DNA from 4 places in the Kocuria sp. LHG3120 genome. Region 3 is predicted to be linked to each of the others. Evidence: riboswitches for the same ligand, from Rfam matches in the RefSeq annotation. Region 3 holds a riboswitch; each other region holds the start of a gene.

Region 1 (7,324 bases), on a different contig from region 3:
GGGCGCCGAGCGCCAGGACGCACGCCGTGAGGCCCGAGCCGCAGCTGGTGACGATCCGCCGCCCCTCGGGCGCGGCCGCCGCGATCCGCTCCCGCAGCTGCGGCAGCGGCAGCAGCCGCCCCTGCCCGTCCTGCAGGTCGGTGTAGGGCAGGCTGACCGCCCCCGGCATGTGCCCCGGGCGCAGGCCCGGCCGCGGCTCGGGCTCGGTGCCCGCGAACCGGCCGGCGGAGCGGGCGTCCAGGACGGTGGCGTCCGGGTCGGCCAGGGCGCGGGCGACGTCCTCCGCCCCGACGAAGCCGCCCTGACGGGGCACGAGCTCCACGTCGCCGGGCTCGGCCGGCGGCGCGGCGTGCGCCCCCGTGGGCCGGCCCTCCGCGGCCCACGCCGGGAGGCCGCCGTCGAGGACGGCGACCCGGTCGAAGCCCGCGGTCCGGAGCAGCCACCAGACGCGGGCGGACGCGAAGACGCCCTTGGCGTCGTAGGCCAACACCGTGCTCGAGTGCGAGATGCCGAGCGCCCGGGCCGCCGCGCTCAGCTGCTCCGCCGGGGGCGCCGTGTGCGGCAGGTCCGAGGACGGGTCCGAGAAGGCCCCGTCCAGGTCCAGGAGCACCGCCCCGGGGAGGGCCTCGTCGGTCCGGTTGAGCGTGGAGCTCGCGTCCACGAGCACCAGCCGGGGGTCCTGGAGGTGCTCGGCCAGCCAGTGGGTGCTCACCACGGGCCCGGGGAGCTCGAGCGATGCGCTGATGTCGTCGTTCCGGGTGCCGGTGCTCATGCGTCCAAGGCTAGTTCCGCCGGGGCAGTACCGTCCCGGCAGCCGCACGGGGCGGGGCCGCGGGCGGGGCCCCGGTAGCCTGGGCAGGTGGCCGAATCGCTCCGACAACGTGTCCTCGGCGGCGTCCGCGGCCTGGCGCCCGGTTACTTCGCCCTCGTCATGGCCAGCGGCATCCTCTCGGTGGGCCTGCAGATGCAGGGCTTCGCCGCGCTGTCCACGGCCCTGCTCGCGGTGTGCGCGGGCAGCTGGGCGGCGCTGTGCCTGCTCACCGTCTGGCGGTTCGCCGTCTTCCGGCGAGAGTTCGTCGTGGAGTTCCTCGACCCTCGCCGCGCGTTCGGCTTCTTCACCTTCGTGGCCGGCACGAACGTGCTGGCGTCCCGGCTCGCGACGACGGGCTGGCACGGGGCCACGGCCGCGCTCCTAGGACTCGCCGGGGCGGTGTGGCTGGGCCTCGGCTACGTGGTCCCGTGGAGCGCGGTGCTCTCCCGGCGCACCCGCCCCGTGGTCAGCACCGCCAACGGGACCTGGTTCATCTGGGTGGTGGCCAGCCAGTCCGTGGCCGTGGCCGCCGCGGCCCTGGACCCGGTGGTGGGCAGCGACGCCTGGCGGCACGTGCTCTCCGTCGTCGCGGTCGCCGGCTGGTCCGTGGGGCTGTTCCTCTACGCCGCGGCGGGCGTGCTCGTGACGCTGCGCATGATGCTCTATCCGCTGCGGCCGGTCGACCTGACCCCGCCGTACTGGGTGGCGATGGGCGCGTGCGCCATCACCGTGCTGGCGGCATCCCGGATCGTGGAGATGTCCGACACCCCGATGGTCGCCGTGGTCCGCGGGCTCGTGGCGGGTCTGGGCCTGGTCTTCTGGGCGTTCGCCACCTGGTTGATCCCGGCCCTGGTGGCGGCCGGGTGGTGGCGCCACCGCGTGCACCGGGTGCCGCTGCGCTACGAGTCCTCGCTGTGGAGTGTGGTCTTCCCGCTGGGGATGTACGCCGTGGCCAGCATCTATCTGGGTCGCGCGGACGACCTGCCGATCGTGGGTCTGGTCGGGGCCGTCTGGCTGTGGGTGGCCCTGAGCGCCTGGGCGATGGTGTTCACTGCCATGCTCGTGCACCTGGTCCGCCGGCTGCTCCTCGGCCGGGAGGATCCGGCTCCGGCCTGGCCGGAGCCGGACGCATCCGTCAGGCCGGACCCAGGGGGCGGACCGGGCGCGGCCCGCTGACCCGGCGGAACCGGCGCCGCCGGCGGCGCCGGCGGCGCCGACGGCGCAGCCGACCGGGCGGAAAGGACCGGTCAGGCGGCGAGCGCGCGCTCGAGGTCCTCCAGCTGGTCCTCGACGTCCTCGATGCCCACCGAGAGCCGCACCAGGTCCACGGGCACGGCCAGCGCGGTGCCCTTCACGGAGGCGTGCGTCATCTCCGAGGGGTAGCAGATCAGGGACTCCACCCCGCCCAGGCTCACCGACAGCGAGTACAGCCGGGTGCCCTCCGCCACCGCCCGGGCCGCGGCCTCCCCGCCGGTCAGCCGGAAGGAGACCATGCCGCCGAACCCGCGCATCTGCGCGGCGGCGAGCGCGTGGCCGGGGTGCCCGGGCAGCCCGGGGTAGAGCACCTGCGCGACCTCGGGGCGCTCCAGGAGCCACTCGGCGATCCGCTGCGCGTTGTCCTGGTGGCGCTCCATCCGCAGGCTCAGGGTCTTGAGCCCGCGGGCGGCCAGGTAGCTGTCCTGGGGGCCCGCCACGGCGCCGGCGGCGAACTGCTGGAAGCCGACCGCCTCGGCGAGCGGGGCCCCGCGCCACTGGGCCGCGCCCACGACCACGGCGCCGCCGAGCACGTCCGAGTGCCCCCCGATGTACTTCGTGGTGGAGTGCACCACGGCGTGCGCGCCGAGCTCGAGGGGGGTCTGCAGGTACGGGGACGCGAAGGTGTTGTCGACGACGAGCAGCGCCCCGGCGTCCCGGGCCAGCTGCGCCCACGCCGCGACGTCGGCGATGCCGAGCAGCGGGTTGGACGGCGTCTCGAGCCACAGCACCTTCGTGGCGCCGGGGCGCACGGCCGCCCGGACGGCGTCGAGGTCCGTGATCTCCACGGGCGTGTGCCCGATGTCCCACGGGGCGAGGCCCCGGGTGATCAGCCGGTTGGTGCCGCCGTAGCCGTCGGCGCCGAGCACGATGTGGTCGCCCGGGCGCAGCACGGCGCGCAGCAGGGCGTCCTCTGCCGCGATCCCCGAGGCGAACGCGAACCCCCGCTCGCCGCGCTCCAGGGCCGCGAGCTGCTTTTCGAAGCCGCTGCGGGTGGGGTTGGAGCCGCGGCTGTACTCGTGCCCGGCGCGCAGCACGTTGATCCCGTCCTGGGCGAACGTGGAGGTCTGGTAGATCGGCGGGATGACCGCCCCGGTCAGCGGGTCGGGCTCCTGGCCGGCGTGGACGGCGGTGGTCGTGAAGCCCCGGTGGCGGGTGCGGGTCTCGGTGGGGGACGTCATGGCGGGGCTCACTTCCGGGTGGTCTGGACGGCGGTGACGACGGTGTCGAGGGCCTGGCCGAGGTCGGCCACGAGGTCCTGGGGGGACTCGAGGCCGATCGAGAGCCGGATCGTGGTCTCGGCGATCCCGCCGGCCCGGCGCTGCTCGGGGGTCAGGCGGCAGTGCGTCATGGCCGCCGGGTGGGCCACGAGGCTGCGGGTGTCCCCGATGTTGGCGACCAGCTTGAACAGCCGGAGCGCGTCGATGAACGGGCCCACGGCGCCGTCCGGGGCGGCGAGGTCGAAGGAGAACACGGAGCCGGTCCCGCGCGGGAAGTCCCGGGCCGCGATCCCGGCGCCGGGGTCCCCGGGCACGCCGGGGTGGTGGACGCGGGCGACGGCGGGGTGCCCGGCCAGGAACTCGGCCACCGCCAGCGCCGAGGCCGTGTGGCGGGCCACGCGCAGGTCGAGGGTCTCGGTGCCCTGCAGGATCTGGCTGGCGTTGAACGGGGAGAGCGTGGTGCCGAGGTCGTGCACGTACTTCGCCCGGACCAGGTGCAGGTAGGGGCTGGCGGCGGCGCACTTGTCGACGAGGCTGAGTCCGCCCCAGCGGGCGCGGGCCTGGGTGAACTGCGGCCACTTGTCCGGCCGGGCGGACCAGTCGAAGGTCCCGCCGTCCACGACCGCCCCGGCGAGCGCGTTGCCGTGCCCGCCCAGGAACTTGGTGGCCGAGTGCACCACGATGTCCGCGCCCTTCTCCAGCGGCCGGTACAGGGCCGGGGACGCGAGGGTGTTGTCGACGACGACAGGCACCCCGGCGGTCCGGGCGACGTCGGCGATCCCGGGCAGGTCCGGGAGGGTGGCCAGCGGGTTGCCGATGGACTCGAGCAGGAACGCGCGGGTGTCGGGGCGCACGGCCGCGGCCCACGCCCCCGGGGCGGTGGGGTCCACGAAGGAGACCTCGATGCCGTAGTCCGCGAAGGAGTCGGTGAGCAGGTCCACCGTGCCCCCGTAGAGCTTCTCGGAGGCCACGAGGTGCTTCCCGGCGCCCTGGCCGAGCAGGGCCAGCAGCGCCACGGCCACGGCGGACTGGCCCGAGCCGGTCGCCACGGCGCCCGCGCCGCCCTCGAGGTCGCTGATCCGCTGCTCGAGCACGGCCACCGTGGGGTTGCCGGTGCGCGTGTAGGTGAAGCCTGCCCGGGTCTGGGCGAACATCTGCCGGGCCGCCTCGTAGTCCGGGAACTCGAAGGCCGCGGTCTGGTAGATCGGCACCGTCAGGGTGCGCTGGACGACCTGGTCGTGGGTGCCGGCGTGGATCTGCCGGGTCGCGAGGTCGTGGTCGGTCACGGGGATGGACATGGCGCTGCTCCTGTGCCTTGCTCTTACCCGCACCGGTCATCCGCGCGGGCCCGGTGGGCACGCCGCGGAAGATGCAGGCCGCTTCCTCATCCGAACCACCCAATGAGCATGGGGTTGGTGCGTGACCAAGTCGGAGCTTGGCGGTCACGTCTCGTGAAGCTGGAACAACACTATGCGCAGAGGTAGTGGGTGTCCCTCCGCGTCGGAAGATGACGACCGTGACGGTTCGTGACGCCGGCCGTGCGCGCCGGGCCCGGCGCGGGGCCGGCGCGTCAGGCCCGGGTGTCGATGTCCTCGAAGATCAGGAACGTCTGGGTGTCCACCACGCCGGGCAGCTGCTGGACGTGCTCGAAGATCACCTGCCGCAGGTGCACGGTGTCCACGGCCCGCACGAGGAGCATGACGTCGAAGTTCCCGCCCACCAGGGCGATGTGGTGCACGGCGGGGATCGCCTGGAGCTGGGCGCACAGCTCCCGCCAGGTGTTCTGCTGGAGCTTGAGCGTCACGTACGCGGAGGCCTGCAGGCCCGCCCGGACCGGGTCGATCACGGTGCTGAAGCGCAGGATCACCCCCTCGTCCCGGAGCCGGTTGATCCGGGCGTAGGCGTGGGCGCGGGAGACGTGCACGGCCGCGGCGATCGCCGTCACGGACTGCCTCGCGTCCCGGGACAGCTCCGCGAGGATCTTCCGGTCGGTCTCGTCCAGCGGCACGGGGGTCGAGGGCACGGCGGGCTCCTTCGGGGCGGGTCGGGCGCGGGGCCCGGAACGTGTCGGACGAATGCGTGTGCTCCACGCCACACTAGAACATTTCGTCCACGCGCGGTGCACTGTCCGTCTCAGACTTCTGCATTTTCCCCGCTCTGTGGATACGAACCATGCCCGGTTCCCATACTGGGGAGACAGAGCCGCACCACCTTCCTGCCCTCCCCGGACCGCGGCCGCACCGGGGACCGACCGAGGGGACACCATGAGCCAGACCGTCGAGACCCCCGAGGACCCGATCCTCCGGGCCTCCCAGAGCTTCGGCATCACACCGGAGCAGTACATGCTCCCGGCCCGCGGCGAGATCCGCATGGTCGACCCGAGCGGGCGGCTGCTCGCCCCCGAGGAGCAGGGCACCGGCCCCGGCCACGAGTACCCGCTGCCGGCCCCGGACGTCCTGCTGGGCGCCTACGAGAAGCTGGTGGTCGGGCGGCGGGTCAACGACCAGAACTCCGCGCTGGTCCGCCAGGGCCGGATGGCCGTCTACCCGTCCAGCCACGGCCAGGAGGCCTGCCAGGTGGCGGCCGCCCTGTGCCTCGAGGAGGGCGACTGGCTGTTCCCCACCTACCGGGACACCGTGGCGGTCATGACCAAGGGCGTGGACCCGATGCAGGTCATGGCGATCTTCCGCGGCGAGTGGCACAGCGGCTACGACCCGCACGAGCACCACGTGGGCATCCAGTCGACCCCGCTCACCACCCAGCTGCTGCACGCGGTGGGCGTGGCCCACGCCGCCAAGCTGCGCGGCGAGGACACCGTGGTCCTGGCGATGTGCGGGGACGGCGCCACCAGCGAGGGCGACTTCCACGAGGCCCTGAACTTCGCGGCCGTGTTCAAGCTGCCGGTCGTGTTCTTCGTGCAGAACAACGGCTACGCGATCTCCGTGCCCCTGTCCCAGCAGTCCGCGGCCCCGAGCCTCGCCCACAAGGCGGTCGGCTACGGCATGGCCGGCGAGCGCGTGGACGGCAACGACCTCGTGGCGCTGCTCGCCACCCTGCGGCGCGCCGTGGACCTGGCCCGCTCCGAGTCCGAGCCCCTCCTCGTGGAGGCGCACACCTACCGCATGCAGGCGCACACCAACGCCGACGACGCCACCCGCTACCGGGACGACGCCGAGGTGCAGGAGTGGATCGCCAAGGACCCGGTGACCCGGATGCGCGCCTACCTCGGCGCCGAGGGCGTGCTCGACGACGCGGCGGAGCAGCGCATCGCCGCCGCCGCCGAGGACGTCGCCACGGCCCTGCGCGACGGCATGAACGCCGACGTGGAGATCGACCCGCTCGAGCTGTTCCGCCACGTCTACACCGAGCAGACCCCGCAGCTCGCCGAGCAGGAGCAGTTCCTGACCGCCGAGCTCGCCCGAGAGGAGACCGGACAGTGAGCACCCTGCATGCCCCCGCCCCGGCCGGCGAGGCCCCGGCGGTCAAGCCCGCCACTTTCGCCCAGGCGCTCAACACCGCCCTGGCCGACGCGCTGGCCGCCGACCCCGCCGTCGTCGTCTTCGGCGAGGACGTCGGCACCCTCGGCGGCGTCTTCCGCATCACCGACGGGCTGACGAAGCGCTTCGGCCGCACCCGGTGCTTCGACACCCCGCTGGCCGAGTCCGGGATCGCCGGCATGGCCGTGGGCATGGCGATGAACCGGATGCGCCCCGTCATCGAGATGCAGTTCGACGCCTTCGCCTACCCTGCCTTCGAGCAGGTCGCCTCGCACATCGCGAAGATGCACAACCGCACCCGCGGCGCCGTGCGCCTGCCGATCGTCATCCGGATCCCCTACGCCGGCGGCATCGGCGGCGTGGAGCACCACTGCGACTCCTCCGAGGCCTACTACGCCCACACCCCCGGGCTGAAGGTGTTCACCCCCGCCACGGTCGAGGACGCCTACCTCATGCTGCGCGAGGCGATCGACTCGGACGACCCCGTCGTGTTCTTCGAGCCCAAGAAGCTCTACTGGTCCAAGGCCCCCGTGGACCTGGCC
Region 2 (7,324 bases), on a different contig from region 3:
GGCCGTCACCGCGCTCAACCCGCTGGTGGAGGTCCGCACCCACCCCGTCCGGCTGGACGCGGACAACGCCGTGGACATCCTCGGCGGGTACGACCTGGTCCTGGACGGCGCGGACAACTTCGCGACCCGCTACGTGGTCAGCGACGCCGCCGCCCTGACCGGCACGCCTTGCGTGTGGGGCTCCATCCTGCGCTTCGAGGGGCAGGTCAGCGTCTTCTGGGCCGGGCACGGGCCCACCTACCGGGACCTCTACCCCGAGGCCCCGCCGGACGGCGAGGTGCCCAGCTGCGCCGAGGGCGGGGTCTTCGGCATGCTCCCCGCCACCGTCGGCGCGGTCATGGTCACCGAGGCCGTCAAGCTCGTCACCGGCACCGGGGAGCCCCTGCTCGGGCGGGTGCTGCTGCACGACGCGCTCGCGATGACCTGGCGCGAGATGCGGCTCACCCCGGATCCCGACGCCGCCCCGGTCACCGCGGTGGCCCAGCCCGCCGCGGTCTGCGCGCTGCCCGGCGCGGACGCCTCCGAGACCGTCGGGTCGGCCGAGCTGGCCCGGCTGCTCGAGCGCCGGGAGCGCGGGGAGGCGTCCTTCGCCCTGGTGGACGTGCGCGAGGACTGGGAGCGGGAGCTCGTGGCCATCGACGGCGCCGTGCCCGTCCCGCTGCAGGAGATCCTCGACCGCGGCGCGGACGCCCTGCCCCCGGAGGCCCGTGGCACGGACCTCGTGCTGCACTGCAAGGCCGGGGCCCGCTCCGCGACCGCGCTCGCCGCGCTGCGCTCCTTCTACGCCGGGCGGGAGGAGCGGGTCCGCCACCTCGAGGGCGGGGTGCTCGCCTGGGCGGCACAGGTGGACCCGGACCAGCCGGTCTACTGATCCGGTCTCCTGCGGCACACCGCTACACCACCGCGGAGGACGTGACCTTCTGTGACGCCGTCGTGACATTCCATGACGTGCGCCCGTCATCCGGTTGGTCCCGGACCGGGCGGTCTGATGCCATGGCAAGCGCCCCATTCAGAGCGGCTGAGAGATCTGGCTCGACGACGCCGCAGCAACCCGCCCTCCACCGGGGTCAGGGTGCTAATGCCAGAACCGATGGAGATCCCGGATCTGCAGTCGGTCCGTGACGTCAGCCTCCGGCGCTGCCGCCACCGGGCCCGCCCCCGGCGCGACCGGCCGACCGGCAATCCTCGGTGCGACCGAGAGGACCCCCGCATGACCCCGAGCACGGTCGAGGAGACCACCGCCCATCCCCGCGCCGGCACGGACCTCGCCGCCGGCCTGCCCGGGGACTACGCCGGGCTGCGGGAGCACTTCCGGCCGCTGTTCGCGGAGATCGCCGCCGGCGCCCTGGACCGGGACCTCCGGCGCGCGCTGCCCTACGCGGAGGTCGGCCGGCTGGACCGGGCCGGGTTCGGTGCCCTGCGCGTCCCGGCGGCCCACGGCGGCCCCGGGGTCAGCCTCGAGGACTTCACCCGGCTGCTGGTCGACCTGGCCGAGGCCGACTCCAACATCGCCCACCTCTACCGCTCCCACCACGGCTTCGTGGAGTCCCTGCGCTTCCTGCCCCGGGAGCTCCAGGAGGTCTGGTACCCGCGGGTGCTGGCCGGAGCCACCGTCGGCAACGCCTCCACGGAGAAGGGCGGCAACGCGCTGGGCACCCTGAACACCGTGCTGAGCCGGACCGCCGAGGGCTGGGAGCTCACCGGCCGGAAGTTCTACGCCACCGGCTCCGTCTTCTGCGACTACACCCGCGTCTCGGCCGCCCTGGACGGCCGCGACGGGCGGCGCTTCGCCGTCGTCGCCACGGACGCCGAGGGCGTGACGCTCGAGGACGACTGGGACGGCTTCGGGCAGAAGCTCACCGGCACCGGCACCGCGGTCTTCGAGCGGGTGCGCGTCCCGGAGGACGCCGTGCTGGACCGCACCGCCGGCAGCGCGGAGGCCGTCCACGAGGCCGCCTTCTTCCAGCTCGTGCTGCTGGCCGTGCTGGCCGGCATCGCCCGGGCGGCCCGGCGGGACGCGGTGGAGACCATCGCCGGACGCCGGCGGACCTTCAACACCGGGCTCGGCCTGCCGTTCCGCGACGACCCGCTGATCCAGGAGGCCACCGGGCGGATCTCCGCCAAGGCCTTCGCCGCCGAGGCCACCGTCCTGCACGCCGCCCGCGCCCTGGACGCCGGGATCGCCGCCGCCGCAGCGGCCGGCGCCGACCGGCCGGACTTCACCGGGGCCCTCCCGGCGGCGCTGCACGAGTCCGAGATCGCCGTGGAGCACGCCCAGGTCACCGTGCCGGAGCTGGCGCTCGGCGCGGCCCAGGACCTGTTCCTCACCGTGGGCGCCTCCGCCACGTCCACGGCCAAGGGCCTGGACCGGCACTGGCGCAACGCCCAGACCGTGGCCACCCACAACCCGATCGCCTTCCGCGCCCGAGCCCTCGGCGACTACCTCATCAACGGCACCCTGCCGGAGGGCCTGAACGCCATCGGCGACGCGAGGACCGGCGCCACGACCGACGCCACGACCGACGCCGCGACCGATGCCACGACCGATGCCACGACCGACGCCGACCGAACCCCAGGAGCCTGACGCATGAGCACCACGACCACGGCCGCCCCGGGCCGCAGCAGCATCGTCCACGGCAAGAAGCGCGTCCTGGCCTCGGCCTTCGCCGGGACCACCATCGAGTGGTACGACTTCTACCTCTACGGCACCGCCGCCGCACTCGTCTTCAACGTCCAGTTCTTCCCCATGGCCACCGAGCTCGGCGGTATCGTGGCGTCCTTCGCCACGCTCGCGGTCGGGGTGATCGCCCGGCCCCTGGGCGGGATCATCGCCGGGCACCTGGGGGACCGGATCGGCCGCAAGGCCCTGCTGGTGGCCTCCCTGCTGCTCATGGGCGTGGCCTCCACCCTGATCGGCCTGCTGCCCACCTACGAGGTGATCGGCTGGTGGGCCGTCGTCGGGCTCGTGGTCCTGCGCATCCTCCAGGGCCTGTCCGCGGGTGCCGAGTGGGGCGGCTCCGCGCTGCTGAGCGTGGAGCACTCACCGGCCCGGCACCGCGGGTTCTTCGGGTCCTTCACCCAGATCGGCTCCTCCGCCGGCATGCTGCTGGCCACCGGCGCGTTCTTCATCGTGCAGAACGTCATGAGCGAGGAGCAGTTCGCCGCCTACGGCTGGCGCATCCCCTTCCTGCTCTCGGCCCTGCTCGTGGCGGTGGGCCTGTGGATCCGCCTCGGCGTGGCCGACGCCCCGGAGTTCCTGGAGCACCGGGCCTCGGGGAACGTGGCCAAGGCCCCCCTGCGGGAGCTGCTGGTCCACCACCGCCGCCCGGTGCTGGTGACGATCGGCCTGCGCCTGGCCCAGAACGCCGTCTACTACCTGGTGACGGTCTACATGCTGACCTACCTGCGGGACGTGCGCGGGGACAGCGCCGCGGGCGTGACCGCGGTGATGATCGCCTCGGCCATCGGCCTGTTCTCCACCCCGTTCTGGGCCTGGCTCTCCGACCGGGTGGGCCGCAAGGTCGTCTCGGTGACCGCCTACGCGGCGATCGGCGTCTTCGGCTGGGTGCTGTTCGCCTTCCTCGAGGTCGGCCCGCTCGCCCTGCTGCCGCTCGTGGTGATCCTCGGCATCAACCTCGTCCACGACGCGATCTACGGACCGCAGGCGGCCTGGTTCGCCGAACAGTTCCCCGTGCACGTGCGGTACTCGGGCGTGAGCTTCGGCTACCAGGTCGGCACCGTCCTGGGCGGCGGGCTGATGCCGATGATCGCCGCCCTGCTCTTCGCCGCCGGCGGGGACACCCCGTGGCTGATCGCCGGCTACCTCTCCGTGCTGGCCGTGCTCTCCGTCGTCGCCGCCCTGGCCGCGAAGGATCCCGCCCGGGACCAGCGCGGCACCGAACTCACCGATCTGCACGCCGGCCGGACCGCGGCCGCCCCGGCCCTCGCGACCCCCGCCGCCGCGAGCGCCACCCGGACCACCCCCGAGAGGACCACCGTATGAGCCGCCCCCTGCTGCTGAACGCCTTCGACATGATGGTGCCCGTGCACCAGTCACCGGGACTGTGGCGCCACCCGGAGGCCGGGGTCGCCGGCTTCGACACGCTCGAGTACTGGACGTCGCTGGCCCGCACCCTCGAGGAGGGCGGCTTCACCGCGCTGTTCCTGGCGGACGTCCCCGGCGTCTACGACGTGTACGGCGGCGGGGCAGAGGCCACGGCCCGCGGGGGAGTGCAGTACCCGGTGCTCGACCCGCTCGTCGCGGTGCCGGCGATGGCCGCGGCCACCGAGCGGCTCGGCTTCGGGGTGACCGCCTCGGTGACCTACGAGGCCCCCTACCTGCTGGCCCGCACCTTCGCGACCCTCGACCACTTCACCCGCGGGCGGGTGGCGTGGAACGTGGTGACCTCCTACCAGGACTCCGCCGCCCGCAACCTGGGCATGGACCGGCAGATCCCGCACGACGAGCGCTACGACCGCGCCGACGAGTACATGGAGGTCATGTACAAGCTCCTCGAGGGCTCCTTCGAGCCGGGGGCGGTGAAGGCGGACGCCGGCACCGGGGTCTTCGTGGACCCGGAGCTCGTGCACCCCATCGGCCACGAGGGCACCTGGTTCTCCGTGCCCGGCCAGGCGCTGACCCACCCCGGACCCCAGGGCACCCCGTTCCTGTTCCAGGCCGGCGCCTCGAAGCGCGGACAGCAGTTCGCCGTGGACCACGCCGAGGCCATCTTCTTCATCGGCAACACCCCGCAGCTCGTGCGCCGGTGGACCGACGGCGTCCGGGCCGAACTGGCCGCGCAGGGACGGGCCGAGGACGCCGTGAAGACCTTCGCCATGGCCACCGTGGTGGTCGCCGAGACCGACGACGAGGCCCACGCCAGGCTCGACGGATACCGCCGGCACGTGGACATCGAGGGAGCGCTGTCCCTGTTCGGCGGCTGGACCGGCGTCGATCTGGCCGGGGCGGACCCCGACGCGCCGCTCGAGTACGTGGCCACCGACGCCAACCAGTCCGCGCTCGCGGCGTTCACGTCGCTGTCCCCGGACCGGACCTGGACGGTGCGGGACCTGGCCGAGTTCGTGGCCATCGGCGGCCGCGGGCCCGTCATCGCCGGGGCGCCCGGCACCGTGGCGGACGAGCTCGAGCGCTGGCGCGAGGAGGCCGGCGTGGACGGCTTCAACATCTCGGCGGCCGTGCGGCCGGCGGACCTGGAGCGGTTCACCACGATGGTTTCGCCGGAGCTGCGGCGCCGCGGCCTGCTGCCGGAGCCCGGGGCCCTCCCCGCCGGCAGAACGCTGCGCGAGGCGCTGGCCGGCGCCGGGCCGAGGCTGGCCGACGACCACCGCGGGGCCTCCTACCGCCGGTGACCGCCGGGCCGTCGGGGCACCCCGCTCGACGGATCCGGTGGTCGGCCGCCGTCCCGAGTCCCCGGCACGAAGCGCCCCTGCCCGGGAGAGGGCAGGGGCGCTTCGCCGCGCCGAGGCGCAGAAGGCGACCCCCGACCGCCGGGGAACGGATCATGGGGGTCACTGCACCGGCGTGGGGGCCGGTGCTACCCGAAAAGTACCAGACGGTAATATCGCGGTGCACAATCCTGTGCAGATGCATGAATCTTGTTCCTCGGGGCGCCTCCCGACGTCCGACCCTCATTTCTCCCGGCTCATGCTGCGACGACTGGAGGCGCGGGCCATCAGGTGCCATCGGAGCGGGGAACGAGGCGCCACGGATGTGTGCACACATGGTCCACTAGAAGCCCCGGAGGATCACGTTCCAGTAGTGCCGGGGGAGGACCTCGAGGTCGAAGAACCAGGAGGCGCGTTTCGGGGCCAGCAGCGGCACGCCGGGGATGCTGGGCGCCAGTTCGTTGTCCCGGTCGAACTCGGCTAACACGGCCCGGCCCCGCTGCACCGTCACGGGGGTCACGGTGTACCCGTCGTAGGAGGCCGTGGGATCCCGGCCGTCACGGGCGGCCAGGAGGTTCTCGGTGAGGATCTTCGTCTGGTGGCGCAGTGCCCCGCCGGACGAGGCGGTCCCCAGCGCGGCAGCGTCCCCGCAGGCCCACACGGTGGGCACACGGCGGTGGCGCAGGGTCTGCGCATCCACGTCCGCGTAGCCGGCCCAAGCGGCGCCCGGGCCCGGCGCGACGCCCAGTCCCGCGTCGGCGATCCAGGCCGGGGCCCGGTGGGCGGGGCTGTGGTGCAGCAGGTCGTAGGACAGATCCCGCGGCGTCCCGTCGACCGTGGCCCGCAGTCGGCGGGAGCCGGCCTCGATCGACTGCACGTGGGCGCTCGTCAGGACCGTGATGCCGTAGCGCCGGACCCAGGGCATCAGCACCCGGTCCACGTCCGGCTGGCCGAACACGGTGGCGGTGGGCGTCAGCAGGGTCACCTCGATGTCCTGCAGAACACCCTGGCGCTGCCAGTAGTCGCAGGCCAGGTAGAGGATCTTCTGCCCGATCTGCGGCGTGGGCGCCGGGCCGTCCGGGATCGTGAACAGCGCCCGGCCGCGGCGCAGCCCGCGGATCGGCTCCCAGGTCCTGGGGGCCAGCTCCACGGTGTAGTTGGTCGAGGCGTGCGGGCCGGCCATCGCCTCGGCACTGCCGGGGACACGGTCCCAGTCCGGGGTGGAGCCCGCGCAGATCACGACGTCCCGGTAGCCGATGTGCTCGCCGGAGGACAGCGTGGCCGTCCGTGCCGCCGGATCCAGTGCCTGGACACGGTCCTGGATCCATCGCACGCCGCGAGGCATGACGCGGTGCTGGGCGCGGGACATCTGGGGCACGGTCTTCAGTCCGGCGCCCACGTAGGAGAGCAGCGGCCGGTAGTGGTGCGTGGACTTCGGCTCTGCGATCACGATGTCCGTGATGCCCTTGCGGCGCAGTCGTGCGGCCAGGGAGATCCCGGCATTGCCGCCGCCGATCACGAGGACGTCAGCGGCGTGATCCGAGGGTGCAGTGGTCATCGTGACTCCGTGGGACGAGGATGGCTCCACGGCCCCGATCGGGGCCGCCCGACCATTCGACCACGAGCCGCGGCGCCCACGCCCGGGCGGTGGGCATCCGAGGATTGAGAGGTTCCCTGGATGTCGATGTCGAGGAACTTGCCGGTCAGGGCGGCTGATCGCCGGAGCGAGGTCGGTGCCTGTTCCGCCAAGCGTCCGGATGAAGCGGCGTCCTTCTGCCGAATATGAATGGCGGCGCACCCTGTCCGGTGGGGAGGCATTCTGCGCATAGATTCTCGGACCATCGCTCACTGACAAAGTTGGGCAGCACTCGGGCCGTCTCATCGTCACTGAGCTGCTCCGGACGGTGCCCCGCGGGTT
Region 3 (7,324 bases):
GGCGGCTCGGTGCTGATCGGCGTCCTGTGCGCCGTGCTGCTGCTCGACCACGCCTGGTGGGAGGGCGCCGTGCTCGCCGCGGTGCTCGTGCTCGCCGCCACCCTCGGCGACTTCTCCGAGTCCATGGTCAAGCGCGAGCTGGGGATCAAGGACATGGGCACCCTCCTGCCCGGCCACGGGGGCGTGATGGACCGGATCGACTCCATCCTCTTCGCCGTCCCCGCCGGGTACCTGCTCTTCGAGCTCTTCGCCGCGAGCGCCTGAGCCCGGCGTCCAGGACCCGCAGCCCATGCCTCCCGACCGCCCCGGAGCCCGGCCGGCCACCGCCCGCATCCCGCGGTGCACCGAGGCCGAGCGCGGCTACGACGTCGTCCAGGTGGACGAGCTCCTGGCCGGCGTGCACGCGGCCCTGCAGGACGCGCCGCCCGGCCCCGGACCGGCGCACCGGTCCGGGGCCGTGCTGAGCACTCAGGTGCGCGCCGCCGTCTTCGCCGACGCGCGGGGCGGTTACCGGCCGGAGGCCGTCGACGGGCTGCTGGACGCGGCCGAGGACGCGCTGGCCGCGGCCGAGCGCGAGCAGTGCCTGCGCGACCGGGGCCCCGAGGCCTGGCAGGAGCACGTCGACGCCCTGACCCGGCTGCTCCGGAACCGTCTCGACCGGCCGCGCACGCAGCGCTTCCGGCGCCCCTCCCGGCCGCGGGCCCAGGGCTACTCCGCGGCCCACGTGGACGTCCTCTGCGAGCGCCTGGGCGCCCGGCTGGAGGGCGCCGCGGACCTCGCGCCGGCCGAGCTGCGCCGGGCCGTGTTCCCGCCCGCGCAGGGGGAGCGCAGCTACGAGGAGCAGCAGGTGGACGCCTTCCTGGACCGCGCCGTCCAGCTGCTCCTGGCCTCTCGCTGAAACAGGCTCTCCGAAGCCTCTGTGTATACATGCTGGACTGGGCCTCGTCCAGAAACGCCGTTCCGTGTTCATCCCGACCCCTGAAAAGCAACTTTTGGGTGTCACGCCTTGCTCCTGTGCATACAACGGCTTAGTGTGGGCCACATCACATGAGGAGGTAGCCCATGTCCACCCAGCCACCCATCGACGCCGACGACCTCGTCGCCGACATCGATTTCCCCGCGGCCCAGCGGTCGCCAGAGTTCCAGGAGCTGCGGAAGACCCATCGCGGCTTCGTCTTCCCGCTCGCCGTCGCCTTCCTGGTCTGGTACCTGCTGTACGTGGTGCTCGCCATGTACGCGCCGCAGCTGTTCGCCATCCAGGTCATCGGCAACGTCAACCTCGGCGTCGTCCTGGGACTGCTCCAGTTCGTCACGACCTTTGCCATCACAGGGGCCTACGTGTCCTTCGCCAACCGCAAGCTGGACCCGAAGGCCACGGCCATCCGGGAGCGTCTCGAGCCCAGCCTCGGCACCACCGGCGGCGTCCACGGACAGGAGAACTGACCGATGCACCAGCTGCACACCGCGCTCGCGCCCATGACGGCCGCCACCACGGAGACGGTCGGCACGCCCTGGATCAACATCTCCATCTTCGGCGCGTTCGTCGTCGTCACGATGGTCATCGTCCTCCGCGCCTCGAAGTCCACGTCCACGGCGGCCGACTACTACGCCGGCGGCCGTGGCTTCAGCGGCACCCAGAACGGCCTGGCCATCGCGGGCGACTACCTCTCGGCGGCGTCCTTCCTGGGCATCGTGGGCGCGATCGCCCTCCAGGGCTACGACGGGTTCCTCTACTCCATCGGCTTCCTCGTGGCCTGGCTCGTGGCGCTCCTGCTGATCGCCGAGCTGCTGCGCAACACCGGCAAGTTCACGATGGCGGACGTCCTGTCCTTCCGCCTGCGCCAGCGCCCCGTGCGCGTCGCGGCGTCCATCTCCACCCTCGCCGTGTCCGCGTTCTACCTGCTGGCCCAGATGGCCGGGGCGGGCGCCTTGGTGTCGCTGCTGCTGGGCATCAGCTCGCGGGTCGGGCAGTCGCTGGTCATCGTGGTCGTGGGCGTGCTCATGATCGTCTACGTCCTCGTGGGCGGGATGAAGGGCACCACCTACGTGCAGATCATCAAGGCGGTGCTCCTGGTCTCCGGCGTGGCGGTCATGACCGTCTGGATCCTGGCGCTCTACGGCTTCAACTTCTCCTCCCTGCTCGGTGACGCGGTCGCCGTCTCCGGCAACCCGGCCATCCTCGAGCCGGGCCTGAAGTACGGCGTGAGCGAGACCAGCAAGCTGGACTTCATCTCCCTGGGCCTGGCCCTCGTCTTCGGCGCGGCGGGCCTGCCCCACGTGCTCATGCGCTTCTACACGGTGCCCACGGCCAAGGAGGCGCGCACCTCCGTGGTCTGGGCCATCTCGCTGATCGGCCTGTTCTACCTCTTCACCCTCATCCTGGGCTTCGGCGCGGCGGCCCTCATCGGCGCCGAGCGGATCCAGGCGGCACCCGGCGGCGTGAACTCCGCGGCCCCGCTGCTGGCGTTCGAGCTCGGCGGGTCCCTGCTGATGGGCATCATCGCGGCGGTGGCCTTCGCCACGATCCTCGCGGTCGTCGCCGGCCTGGCCATCACGGCCTCGGCCTCGTTCGCCCACGACATCTACACCAGCGTGATCAAGAAGGGGAACTCCGATCCCCGCAAGGAGCTGAAGGTGGCGAAGACCACGGTGGTGGTCATCGGTCTCGTCTCCATCGCGGGCGGCATCGGCGCCCAGGGCCAGAACGTCGCGTTCCTCGTGGCGCTCGCCTTCGCGGTCGCGGCCTCGGCGAACCTGCCGACCATCCTGTACTCCCTGTACTGGCGGCGCTTCACCACCCGGGGGGCGGTCTGGTCCATGTACGGCGGCCTGATCATCTCGGTGGGCCTCATCGTCTTCTCCCCGGTCATGTCCGGCACCGAGACGTCGATGATCCCGACGGCCGACTTCGCGTGGTTCCCGCTGCAGAACCCGGGCATCGTCTCGATCCCGGCCTCCTTCCTGCTCGGCTTCATCGGTTCCATGACGGAGCGCCGTCTCGAGGACCCGATCAAGCAGTCCGAGATGGAGGTGCGCTCCCTCACAGGCATCGGCGCCGAGAAGCCCGTCGCCCACTGACGGATTCCCCGCTCCCACCTGGGAGGATCCACCGGCCCGCCCGAAGCCCCGGCTTCCGGCGGGCCGGTCCGCGTCCGGGAGGAACGCGTCGATTGGCTAACGGGAACAGACAGGCGGCTGACCGTCGGCTAGGGTGAGGCGCAGAAGCAACCTCAGGGTATTCCAGGGATACTCGCCGGTTGCGTACAATAAAAGTCCCTCCCGGGACGGATAAGGAGCCATCATGGGAATCATCAGCTGGATCATCCTCGGCCTCATCGCCGGCGCCCTCGCCAAGCTCATCATGCCGGGCAGCCAGGGTGGCGGCATCATCGTCACGATCGTCCTCGGCATCGTGGGGGCCCTCCTCGGAGGCTTCCTCGGCTCGCTGATCGGCATCGGGGACCTGGAGTCCGCGTTCGACATCGGCACCATCATCACCGCCGTCGTGGGAGCCCTCATCGTGCTCTTCATCTGGGGCGCGGTCTCCGGCCGCAAGGGTCGCGCCACGCGCTGACCCCACCCCCGTCGGTCGCCGAGGCCCCGTCCACCGCTCCCGGTGGACGGGGCCTCGGCCCGTTCCGGGCCGTCCGCAGGCACCCCCTGCGGGCACCGCACCGAGGAGTGGCGCTGGGGGATACTGGGGCCATGACGCCCCCCGCCACCTCGCCCCGCACCCGCCCGACACCCGAGCTGCGCGCCCTGGCCGCCGCCGGCCCCCGCCGGATCAGCGTCCTCGGCTCGACGGGCTCGATCGGCACCCAGGCGCTCGACGTCGTGCGGGCCGCCCGCGAGCTCGAGGGCGCGGACCCGTTCACCGTGGTCGCCCTCGCCGCCGGAGCACGGCACCTCGAGCTCCTCGCCGAGCAGGCCCTCGAGACCCGCGCCGCGCTCGTGGCGACCAGCGGCACCGCCCAGGACGCCGCCCGGCTGGCCGGCCTCATCGCGGACGGGGCCGCGTCCGCCGGGGCCGGGGGATACCGCCCGGACGTCGTGCACGGGCCCGACGCCGCGTCCGCGGCCGCCGCCCACCCCGACGCCGACCTCGTGCTCAACGGGATCACCGGCTCCATCGGCCTCGCCCCCACGCTGGCGGCGCTGCGGGCCGGGCACCGGCTCGCCCTGGCGAACAAGGAGTCCCTGATCGCCGGCGGCGCCCTCGTCAAGGCCGCCGCCGCGGCCACCGGGGACCCGGACGCCCTGATCCCCGTGGACTCCGAGCACTCCGCGCTGGCGCAGGCGCTGCGCGGCGGCACCGCCGGGGAGGTGGACCGGCTCGTGCTGACGGCCTCCGGCGGGCCCTTCCGCGGCCGGTCCCGGGCGGAGCTCGAGACGGTCACGCCCCGGGACGCGCTGCGCCACCCGACGTGGGACATGGGCCTGATGGTGACGACCAACTCGGCGACCATGGTGAACAAGGCCCTCGAGGTGCTCGAGGCCCACCTGCTCTTCGACGTCCCCCTCGAGCGCATCGACGTGGTGGTCCACCCCCAGTCGGTCGTGCACTCCATGGTCCAGTTCGTGGACGGCTCCACCCTCGCCCAGGCCTCGCCCCCGGACATGCGCCTTCCCATCGCCCTCGGCCTGGCCTGGCCGCACCGGGTGCCCGGGGCCGCCCTGCCGTGCGACTGGACGCGCGCCACGGAGTGGACCTTCGAGCCCCTCGACCCGGTGGCGTTCCCCGCCGTCGAGCTCCTCAAGGCGGCGGGGGAGCGGGGCGGGACCTTCCCCGCCGTGTTCAACGCGGCCAACGAGGAGGCGGTGCACGCCTTCCACGACGGCCGGATCCGGTTCCCCGCCATCGTGGACACCGTCGAGGCGGTGCTGGGCGAGCACGACGACGACGGCCCGCTGGAGCTCGAGGCCGTGCTGGCGGCCGAGCGCTGGGCCCGCCGGCGGGCCCGCGAGGTCCTCGCCCGCTGACCGGGCCGGGCCCGGCCCCGCCGCACGTGCTAGTCTGTCAGGCGGATGACGAGTCCCAGCGTGCAGCCCTGGCTTGCTGGGCGGCAACCCTCTCCCGTAGTGGGGTGCCCCAGGTGAACCATCCGGCACCGGCCGACGACGGCCGGCGGCAAGTACGGTCCGACCGCGCACGCGCCCTCCGGCGCGCCCTCGACCGTGGCCGCCGGACCCGTTGGCCCCGGTGGAGACCTCCGACACCCCGGACCCACGGAAAGGCACCACATGCGATCGCAGCGCCTCCCCTTCCTCGCCCTGGCCACGACCCTCGGCCTCGCCCTCACCGCCTGCGGCGGCTCCGCCGGGGAGTCCTCCGGCGAGGGCGTGCTCGCCGACGACAAGGTCACCATCGGCGTGGTGGGCACCGACCCGACCCACGACGCCCTCCAGAGGGTGGCCGAGGAGCAGGGCATCACCGTCGAGTACGTCGACTTCTCCGACTACAACCAGCCGAACCCCGCCACCGAGTCCGGTGACGTGGAGATGACCTGGTTCCAGCACGTCCCGTTCCTCGCCGACTACAACAACGCGGCCGGCGGCTCCATCACCCCGATCGGCTCGACCTCGATCTACCCGCTGGGCCTGTACTCCAACCAGTACGACTCCGTGGAGCAGTTCCAGGAGGGCGACGAGATCGCGGTGCCCAACGACGCCGTGAACCTCTCCCGGGCCCTGCTCGTGCTCGAGGCCGCAGGTCTCGTGGAGCTGACCAGCGACACCCTCATCCCCACCGAGCTCGACGTCGACACCGAGGCCTCCACGGTGCGCGTCACCCCGGTCTCCGCGGAGCAGACGGTGCTCTCGCTCGACTCGGTGGCCGGCTCGGTCATCAACAACGACTTCCTCTCGCGGGCCGACATCGACCCGCAGTCCGCGCTCGCCCAGGACGACCCCGAGTCCGAGGGCTCCCGCGCCTACGTCAACCTCTTCACCACCACGGAGGAGCTCGCCGACGACGAGACCCTCCGGCAGGTCGCGGACCTCTACCACGAGCAGGCCGTGCTCGACGCCGAGATGGAGGAGACCAAGGACACCGCCGTGCCGCTGCAGCTGGAGCCGGAGGAGCTCCAGGAGCTGACCGCGCGCTACCAGCAGGAGCTGAAGGACCAGGAGCAGTGAGCGCGGCGGTCCCCGCCGGGCCGCCCGCACCCGGGCGCCCGGACGAGGTGCTCGTCTCCTTCCGCAACGTCTCCAAGACCTTCCGCACCGGCTCGGGGCGGGCGGCGCGCGAGGTGCTCGCGGTCGACGACGTCACCCTCGACGTCCGCCGCGGCGAGATCTTCGGCGTGATCGGCTACTCCGGGGCGGGCAAGTCCACCCTCGTGCGCCTGATCAACGGGCTCGAGCCCGTGTCCTCGGGCTCCCTGACCGTGGAGGGCTTCGAGGTGGCCGGCCGGCGCGAGACCGAGCTGGCGCCCGTGCGGCAGGAGATCGGGATGATCTTCCAGCAGTTCAACCTCTTCACCTCCCGCACCGTCGCCGGCAATGTCGAGTACCCGCTCAAGCGGGCCGGCTGGCCGAAGGAGAAGCGCCGGGCGCGGGTGGCCGAGCTGCTCGAGTTCGTGGGCCTCGCCGCCCGCGCCGGCAACTACCCGGAGCAGCTCTCCGGGGGGCAGAAGCAGCGCGTGGGCATCGCCCGCGCGCTGGCGACCAGCCCGAAGCTGCTCCTGGCCGACGAGTCGACGAGCGCCCTCGACCCGGAGACCACGCAGGAGGTGCTGCAGGTGCTGCAGCGGGTCAACCGGGAGCTCGGGATCACGATCGTGATCATCACCCACGAGATGGACGTGGTCCGCGCGATCGCCGACCGCGTGGCCGTGATGCAGGACGGGAAGGTCGTGGAGCACGGCTCCACCGTGGACATCTTCGCCCGGCCCCGCACCGAGACCGCCCGCCGCTTCGTCTCCTCCGTCCTGCACTCGGTGCCCGACGCCCGTGAGGTCGAGCGGCTGCGCCGCGCCCACCGGGGGCGCCTGGTGATCGTGGACGTCGGCGACGGCGTGGACATCGGCGGGGTGCTCTCGGACGGCGCCGCCCGCGGGGTCCGCTTCACCATCGCCTACGGCGGGATCAGCGTGCTCCAGGAGCAGTCGTTCGGGTCCCTGACCTTCGAGCTGACCGGTGCGGACGCGGCCGTGCAGGCCGTGGTCGACGAGATGTCCCGCATCACGACCCTGAGAGAGGTGGCCGCGTGAACGACTGGTCCGTCCTGGGACCCGAGCTGCTGTCCGCGCTCGGGGAGACCCTCTACATGGTGGCGGTCACGCTGCTGCTCGCCGGCCTGCTCGGTCTGCTCGTGGGCGTCGGC
Region 4 (7,324 bases), 150 kb from region 3:
AGCGCCTACGTGGCCGTCGAGGCCGCGAAGTTCCCGCTGGGCATGTACATGACCGACGTGCAGGGGCTGCGGTTCCAGATCGCGCCGATCATCGTCATGGTGCCGCTGAAGATCGGTCTGGCGCTGCTGCTGATCCCCGTGCTGGGAGCCGCAGGCACGGTGTGGAGCACCGTGGTGGCCATGGGCCTGTGCCAGGTGCTGGTCAACGTGTGGTGGATCCGCCGGGACGTGGCGCGGCGTCGAGCCGCGGCGGTGCAGCCGGCGGGGTGAGCGGCTGCGGGACCGGTGTCGTGGCCGGTGCCCGGGCGGCGGCGCTCGGCTCTCCGGAGGGGTCACCGCCCGGCGGGGCCTGGGTCCAGCGCAGCGCCAGCACCAGACAGGCGGTCATGGTCAGCAGCTTCGCCGTGACGCGCACATCGACCAGTACGAATCCTGAGAGACCGTCGACCAGTCCGCCGCCGAAAGCGCTGAGCAGCACGTAGCCCACCGCCACGGCCCCGAACGGCGCCGTGGCGGTCAGCAGGAGAAGCGCGGCCCGGCGGGCCGGGGCGGCGCTGGTCGTGTACGTGCGGACCAGCGCGGCGCCCAGCACGGCGCCCACCACCGCCCAGAAGAGAAGTCCTCCCAGTTCCTGACCACCCGCCGCGGACAGCGCGGAGTCCCACCGCTCCAGTTCGAGGAGCGCTCCTGCGCGCTCGTGCAGGCGGAACAGGTCGTCGACCACCATGACGAGCAGCACCGCCCCCCACACCGCCAGGACGCGGCGCCCCGGCGCGCGCCGGGCCAGCAGCATCAGGAGCACCGCGGCGACGCTCAGCTGCAACAGGCCCCAGAGCTCCACGAGGGAGCCGTCGGCGCCGCCGTTCCACACGGCTTGGCTGCGGAAGGGCAGGGGCCACCGCTCGTCCGGATCAGCCCGCTGCACCACGTGATGCAGGCGGTGGGACGTCAGCACCAAGGCATCCGTGGCCAGCAGAGCCAGGGACAGCACCCCCAGGCCGAGCGTCCCGAATCTGGGCACGGCCCGGCGCGGGCCCCTTCTCGTCCTCGAACCCACCCCATGGTCCTTCCCCCGGTCGGCGCCGCGGTGGATCGCCCGCACGCCTGCGGGAAGTCTAGAGAAGTTGCCGGAGCGAATGCTGACGGTGTCCTTTGTGAAGGCCGCGCGTCAGCGCGCGTGGAACTTCTGCTGCGCCTCGAGCAGGCCGTTCTCGACGAGGTGCTCCACCGCGTCGGCGGCGTCGTCGAGCAGGAAGGGCAGTTCTTTCCCCTCGGTGGAGGAGAACGGCTTGAGCACGTAGGAGGCGGCGTCCATCCGGCCCGGCGGGCGGCCCACGCCCACGCGCACCCGGTAGTAGTCCTTGGTGGACAGGGCCTTGGACATGTCCCGCAGGCCGTTGTGCCCGCCCTCTCCCCCGCCGATCTTGAGCTTGAGGGCGGCGAAGGGGATGTCGATCTCGTCGTGCACGGCGATGACCCGCTCGGCGGGGATGCCGTAGAACTTGGCGAGGCCGGCCACGGGCCCGCCGGAGGTGTTCATGTAGGTCATGGGCTTGGCCAGCACCACCCGCGGCCCGCCCGGGCGCAGCCGGGACTCCAGGACCTGGGCGCGGGCCTTGTGCACCTTGAAGCTCCCGCCGAGCCGGGAGGCGAGCTCGTCGAGGACCATCTGCCCCACGTTGTGCCGGGTCCGGGCGTACTCGGGCCCGGGGTTGCCCAGTCCCACGACCAGCCATGCGTCGGACATCGGTGCCTCCATCGAAGGTGAGAAGAGTGGGGTGTGAAGAGTGCGGTCATGCGAAGTGGGGGGGGGGGGGGCCCCCCCCCCCCCCCCCCCGGCCGGAGGGGGGGGGGTGAGGGGGGGGGGGCCCGGCGCGGGCGCGGGGGCCCCCGCGCCCCGGGGGGGGGGGGGGGGGCCCCCCGGGGGGGGGGGGGGGGGGGGGCGGGGGGGGGGGGGGGGGGGGGGGGGGGGGGGCCCCCCCCGCGGGCCCCCCCCCCCCCCCCCGGGGGGGGCCGGGCGCGCGGCTCGGTCCTCGGCCGGGGCGGCGCTCAGTCGCGCTGCTTCTCGGCGGCCTGGGCGGCCGCGAGGATCTCGGCGGCCTCGGGGTGCTCGGCGACGTAGTCCTCGTGCACTTCCTCGACGTGCAGGTCGATCTCCTGGATGTCCTTCGGCACCATCGAGACGGCGATGAAGGAGACGATCGCGATGCCGGCGATGTAGACGCCGATCGTCCAGGACATCCCGGTCTCGTTGAGCAGCAGCTGCGCGATCATCGGGGCGAACGCGCCGCCGATGATGGAGCCGAACGCGTAGCCGATCGAGACGCCCGAGTAGCGCACGCGGGCCGGGAACATCTCGGCGTAGAGCGCCGACTGCGGTCCGTAGGACGGGCCGAGTCCCACGGTGAGGATCACGATCGCCAGGGCGAACAGCGGCAGGGACGCGGTGTCCAGCAGGAACCACATCGGCACGGCCCACAGGATGATGATGGCGTAGCCGATCTGGAAGGTGCGCACGCGCCCGATCCGGTCCGAGATCCAGCCGCCGAACATCGTGAAGACGAGCCAGCCCGCGCCACCGATCAGGGAGGCGATGAGGGTCTGCGAGCGCGGCATGCCCAGCACGTTGGAGCCGTAGGAGGCGAAGAACGCGATCACCAGGTAGCCGGCGGCGTTGTTGGCGGCGAAGATCAGGGCCGCGAGGGTGACCGGCTTCTTGTGGTGCTTGAACAGCTGGCCCAGGGGAGCGGAGGACTCCTTCTTGCGCAGCTGCATCTCCTTGAAGACCGGGGACTCGTCGACGGTCTTGCGGATCAGGTAGCCGACCACGATCAGCACCACGGAGGACAGGAACGGGATGCGCCAGCCCCAGGCCTGGAAGTCCTCGGGGGACATCATCGAGGTGAGGGCGAACATGAAGGACGTGGCGAGCAGCATGCCCAGCGGCACGCCGATCTGCGGGTAGGCGCCGAAGAGCCCGCGCTTGTTCCGCGGGGCGTGCTCGACGGACATCAGGGCCGCGCCGCCCCACTCGCCGCCGGCCGAGAAGCCCTGCATGATGCGCAGGAGCACCAGGAAGATCGGGGCCCAGATGCCGATCGTCGCGTAGGTGGGGAGCATGCCGATCAGCATCGTCGCGGCACCCATGCCCACCAGGGTGAGGACCAGGACGATCTTGCGGCCGTACTTGTCGCCGAGGTGACCGGCGACCACCGCGCCCAGCGGGCGGAAGAGGAAGCTGATGCCCAGGGAGGCCCACGCGACCACCTGGGCGAGGCCGGCGTTCTCCTCGGACAGCGGCGCGAAGTACAGCGGCGCCAGGACGAAGGCCGCGGCCTGGGCGTAGATGAAGAAGTCGTACCACTCGATGGTGGTGCCCACGAGGGTGCCGGCGAGGACCTTGCGCTCCTCGCGCGACATCTCGTGCCGCCCGGCCGGGGCGGAGGATGGGTGCGCCATGGGATCTCCAGGGAATCGGGGACGGCGACGTCCGCGGCGGAACCGAACGCATCATGACCGAACGTTCGGTATTGCATTGCGATACTACGGGCGGAAGTGACGCCTGTCACCCTCCGTGCGGAATAATCAAACCATGTATCACTAATGTGACACAGACCACCGGGGATGGAAACCGCCGGGCCCGGCCCTCGCAGGAGGACCGGGCCCGGCGGCGCGGCAGGGGCGTCGGGGACGCCGGGATGCGGCTCAGCGGTAGAGCCGCTCCGTGGCCAGGCGCGCTCCCTCGACGAGGGACTCGAGCTTGGCCCAGGCGATCTGCGGGTGCAGGCGCCCGCCCAGACCGCAGTCGGTCGACGCGACGACGTTCTCGCGGCCCACGACCGAGGCGAACTGCTCGATCCGGTCGGCCACCAGCTCCGGGTGCTCCACCACGTTCGTCGAGTGGGAGACCACGCCCGGGATGATCACGCGGCCCTCGGGCAGCGCGTGGTCCTTCCAGACCTTCCACTCGTGGGCGTGCCGGGCGGAGGCGCCCTCGAAGGTGTAGCCGCCGGCGTTGATGGTCAGCATCAGGTCCACGAGGTGCTTCAGCTCGAGGTCCGTGGTGTGCGGGCCGTGCCAGGAGCCCCAGCACAGGTGGAAGCGGACCTGCTCCTCGGGGATCCCCCGCAGCGCGTGGTTGAGCGCCTCGACGCGCAGCCGCGTGAACGCCAGGTAGTCCTCGACCGTGGGCTCGGGGTTGATCTGGTCCCAGGACTCCGCGATGGACGGGTCGTCGATCTGCACGGTCAGCCCGGCGTCCGTGATCGCCAGGTACTCCTCGCGCATCGCGTCGGCGCACGCGTAGACGAGCTCCTCGTCGGTCCTGTAGTACTCGTTCGTCACGCGCGCGGCGGAGCCGGGGGAGAGGGCGGCCACGAACCCGGTCTGCGCCCCGGTGGCCGCCATGGCCGCCCGGAGGTTGCGGACGTCCGAGGCCACGGCCTCCTGTCCCGTGTAGGTCAGCGGCCCGGTGATCTTGGGCTGCGTGGTCGAGGAGCGCCCGGTGAGGATGCCCGACGCCGGGTCCTCGTACGCCTCCCGGAAGCGCTCGCGGTCCCGGCGGTCCGGGAAGCTCGTGAGCACGATGTGGCCGGGCGAGGAGCGCCTCTTCTCCGTGGACGCCCACCGGTCCTCGTCGGTCGGGGTGAGCCCGCCGAGGCGGGAGAAGGAGTAGTTCCACCACGCGCCGTAGTCGACCGCGCTGGACATCGTGTGCCCGTACTCGCCGTCGTTGACCACGTCCACGCCGATCTCGCGCTGCCGGCGCACCACGTCCTCGACGCCCACGGCGAGCTCGTCGGTGAGCTGCTCGAACGTGATGGCGCCCTCGGCGTGCCGCTGGTTGGCCTCGAGCAGCCGCGGGGTCCGCGGCAGGGAGCCCACGTGGGTGGTCTGCACGTGGTCGGTGTTCTGCATGGTCATGCGTGTCCTCCTGAGGGTCTGCGGGAAGGTCGGGGGCCGGTCAGGACCAGAGCCGGCGGGAGGCGAGCTCGGCCCCGCGGGCGAGGGTCTCGAGCTTCGCCGCGGCGATCTGCGGGTGGATCCGCCCGCCCAGGCCGCAGTCGGTCGAGGCGATCACGTTCTCGCGGCCCACCTGGCGGGCGAAGCGCTCGATCCGGTCGGCCACCAGCTCCGGGTGCTCCACCACGTTGGTGGCGTGGGAGACGATCCCCGGGATGATGATCTTGCCCTCGGGCAGCTCGTGGTCCTGCCAGACCTTCCACTCGTGCTCGTGCCGGGCGTTGGCGGCCTCGAAGCTGTAGCCGCCGGCCCTGATGGAGAGCATGAGCTCCACCAGGTGCTCGAACCCGAGGTCCGTGGTGTGCGGGCCGTGCCAGGAGCCCCAGCACAGGTGGAAGCGGACCTGCTCCTCCGGGATGCCCTCGAGGGCATAGTTGAGGGCCTCGACCCGCTTGCGGGTGAACGCGAGGTAGTCCTCCACGCCGGGCTCGGGATTGACCTGGTCCCAGTTCTCCGCGATGGACGGGTCGTCGATCTGCACGATCAGCCCGGCGTCGGTGATCGCCCGGTACTCCTCGCGCATCACCTCGGCGCAGGCGGTCAGCACCTCGTCCTCGTCCGCGTAGTGGGTGTTCTCCAGCCGCGCGCACGAGCCCGGGGACAGCGCGGCGAGGTAGCCCTCGCTCGCGCCCGTGGCCTGCAGCCCGGCCTTGAGGTTGCGGATGTCCGCCTCCAGCGCCGCGTGGCCCGTGTACTCCAGCTTCCCGGTGATCTTCGGGAACGGCGCCTGCTTGCCCGTGGTGATGCCCGAGGAGGGGTCCGTGTACGCCTCGTGGAAGAGCCGGCGGTCCCGGCGGTCCCCGAAGCTCGTCAGGACCACCCTGCCGGGCGAGGAGCGCTGCGGCTCCTGCTCCCACAGGTCCACGTCGCCGGGGGTGAGGCCCGAGATCCGGGCGAAGACGTAGTGCCACCACGCGCCGTAGTCGACCTCCGCGGCCATGACGTGGCCGTACTCGCCGTCGTTGACCACGTCGATCCCGAGCTCGCGCTGTCGGCGGACCACGTCGACCACCGAGTCCTGCAGGAGCCGGTCGTACTCCGCCTCCGGGACGGCCCCCTTCGCCCGGTTGGCCTCGAGCAGCGCCGGGGTGCGCGGGAGGGACCCGGCGTGGGTCGTGCGGATGCGGTCGGCGCTTCGCAGCATGGGTCGTGCGTCCTTTCCATCGGTCCTGGCGGTAGCACCGGAGGCGGGACGGGGATGCCGTCGCCCGGGTTGCTGCGGCGTCGTCGAGCCAGATCTCTCGGCCGCTCTGGATGGTGACCCTGTCATCCAAGCGCACCCGTGCGCGCTGCGCCATTCGGCGCCCGGATGACGGACATGACGCCGTGTGACGCGACCCAGCGCGCACTCCCGGGAGGAGCTGTCCTTCGCGAACATGGCCTGGATCACATACCGTGGCGGTGATCCGTGCCCCTCACCCCGCGGGCACGACGGACCAGAGGAAGGACCCCCATGTCCCAGACGCCCCAGCAGCAGGACCTCGAGGGCCGCACGGCGCTCGTCACCGGTGGCGCGAGCGGCATCGGCCTGGCCGCCGCCTGGGCCCTCGCCGGCTCCGGCGCGCACGTGGTCGTGGCCGACGTCGACGAGGCCGGGGCGCAGCGCGTCGCGGACGAGCTCGGCGGCCGCGCGTGGGCCGTCGACCTGCTCGACACCGCGGCGCTCGCCGAGCTGAGCCTCGAGGTCGACGTGCTGGTCAACAACGCCGGCATCCAGAAGGTCGCCCCCCTCCAGGAGTTCGACCCCGCGGACTTCCACCGGATCCTGGTGCTGATGCTGGAGTCCCCGTTCCTGCTGGTGCGCGCCGCGCTGCCGCACATGTACGAGCGGGGCTGGGGGCGCGTCATCAACGTCTCCTCCGTGCACGGGCTGCGGGCGTCCCCCTACAAGAGCGCCTACGTCTCGGCGAAGCACGGCCTGGAGGGGCTGTCCAAGACCGTCGCGGTGGAGGGCGCGGCCCACGGGGTGACGAGCAACTGCATCAACCCCGGCTACGTGCGCACCCCGCTCGTCGAGAAGCAGATCGCCGACCAGGCGAGGGTGCACGGGATCCCCGAGTCCGAGGTGGTGGAGCGGATCATGCTCGGCGAGACGCCGATCAAGAAGCTCGTGGACCCGGAGGACGTCGGCAGCCTGGTCGCGTGGCTGGCCGGACCGCACGCGTCCATGGTCACCGGGGCCTCCTACACGATGGACGGCGGCTGGACGGCGCGCTGAGCCCGCCCCGAGCCGCGGCGGCGCCCTGCGGCGCCGCGTCCGGACGGCCCGGCGGCCCGGACTGACCTGGTGGTCCGGACGGTC

Evidence for each region. Region 3 has a riboswitch for S-adenosylmethionine ahead of ACP7CD_RS08910 (MetQ/NlpA family ABC transporter substrate-binding protein). Riboswitches for the same ligand answer to the same signal wherever they lie in the genome.
Region 1: another riboswitch for S-adenosylmethionine. It lies ahead of ACP7CD_RS14000 (O-acetylhomoserine aminocarboxypropyltransferase/cysteine synthase family protein); the one in region 3 lies ahead of ACP7CD_RS08910 (MetQ/NlpA family ABC transporter substrate-binding protein).
Region 2: another riboswitch for S-adenosylmethionine. It lies ahead of ACP7CD_RS12380 (acyl-CoA dehydrogenase family protein); the one in region 3 lies ahead of ACP7CD_RS08910 (MetQ/NlpA family ABC transporter substrate-binding protein).
Region 4: another riboswitch for S-adenosylmethionine. It lies ahead of ACP7CD_RS08290 (cobalamin-independent methionine synthase II family protein); the one in region 3 lies ahead of ACP7CD_RS08910 (MetQ/NlpA family ABC transporter substrate-binding protein).

Annotation. Positions count from the first base shown of each region.
Region 1 is NZ_JAFCWG010000007.1:23,746-31,069, forward strand. It holds gene ACP7CD_RS13985 (sulfurtransferase) at 1-772, opposite strand, end outside; gene ACP7CD_RS13990 (tellurite resistance/C4-dicarboxylate transporter family protein) at 860-1,987, shown strand; gene ACP7CD_RS13995 (cystathionine gamma-synthase) at 2,059-3,246, opposite strand; gene ACP7CD_RS14000 (O-acetylhomoserine aminocarboxypropyltransferase/cysteine synthase family protein) at 3,255-4,583, opposite strand; SAM riboswitch class IV at 4,621-4,742, opposite strand; gene ACP7CD_RS14005 (Lrp/AsnC family transcriptional regulator) at 4,856-5,308, opposite strand; gene ACP7CD_RS14010 (thiamine pyrophosphate-dependent enzyme) at 5,550-6,725, shown strand; gene ACP7CD_RS14015 (alpha-ketoacid dehydrogenase subunit beta) at 6,722-7,324, shown strand, end outside.
Region 2 is NZ_JAFCWG010000005.1:326,842-334,165, forward strand. It holds gene moeB (molybdopterin-synthase adenylyltransferase MoeB) at 1-871, shown strand, start outside; SAM riboswitch class I at 1,003-1,097, shown strand; gene ACP7CD_RS12380 (acyl-CoA dehydrogenase family protein) at 1,211-2,584, shown strand; gene ACP7CD_RS12385 (MFS transporter) at 2,588-4,003, shown strand; gene ACP7CD_RS12390 (LLM class flavin-dependent oxidoreductase) at 4,000-5,370, shown strand; gene ACP7CD_RS12395 (NAD(P)/FAD-dependent oxidoreductase) at 5,750-6,964, opposite strand.
Region 3 is NZ_JAFCWG010000003.1:438,698-446,021, forward strand. It holds gene ACP7CD_RS08880 (phosphatidate cytidylyltransferase) at 1-264, shown strand, start outside; gene ACP7CD_RS08885 (DivIVA domain-containing protein) at 290-898, shown strand; gene ACP7CD_RS08890 (DUF485 domain-containing protein) at 1,063-1,443, shown strand; gene ACP7CD_RS08895 (solute symporter family protein) at 1,447-3,078, shown strand; gene ACP7CD_RS08900 (GlsB/YeaQ/YmgE family stress response membrane protein) at 3,302-3,574, shown strand; gene dxr (1-deoxy-D-xylulose-5-phosphate reductoisomerase) at 3,706-4,980, shown strand; SAM riboswitch class IV at 5,025-5,141, shown strand; gene ACP7CD_RS08910 (MetQ/NlpA family ABC transporter substrate-binding protein) at 5,242-6,135, shown strand; gene ACP7CD_RS08915 (methionine ABC transporter ATP-binding protein) at 6,132-7,211, shown strand; gene ACP7CD_RS08920 (methionine ABC transporter permease) at 7,268-7,324, shown strand, end outside.
Region 4 is NZ_JAFCWG010000003.1:288,542-295,865, reverse strand. It holds gene ACP7CD_RS08315 (polysaccharide biosynthesis protein) at 1-270, shown strand, start outside; gene ACP7CD_RS08310 (hypothetical protein) at 203-1,021, opposite strand; gene pth (aminoacyl-tRNA hydrolase) at 1,169-1,747, opposite strand; gene ACP7CD_RS08300 (MFS transporter) at 2,050-3,459, opposite strand; gene ACP7CD_RS08295 (cobalamin-independent methionine synthase II family protein) at 3,706-4,923, opposite strand; gene ACP7CD_RS08290 (cobalamin-independent methionine synthase II family protein) at 4,964-6,166, opposite strand; SAM riboswitch class I at 6,180-6,283, opposite strand; gene ACP7CD_RS08285 (3-hydroxybutyrate dehydrogenase) at 6,476-7,240, shown strand.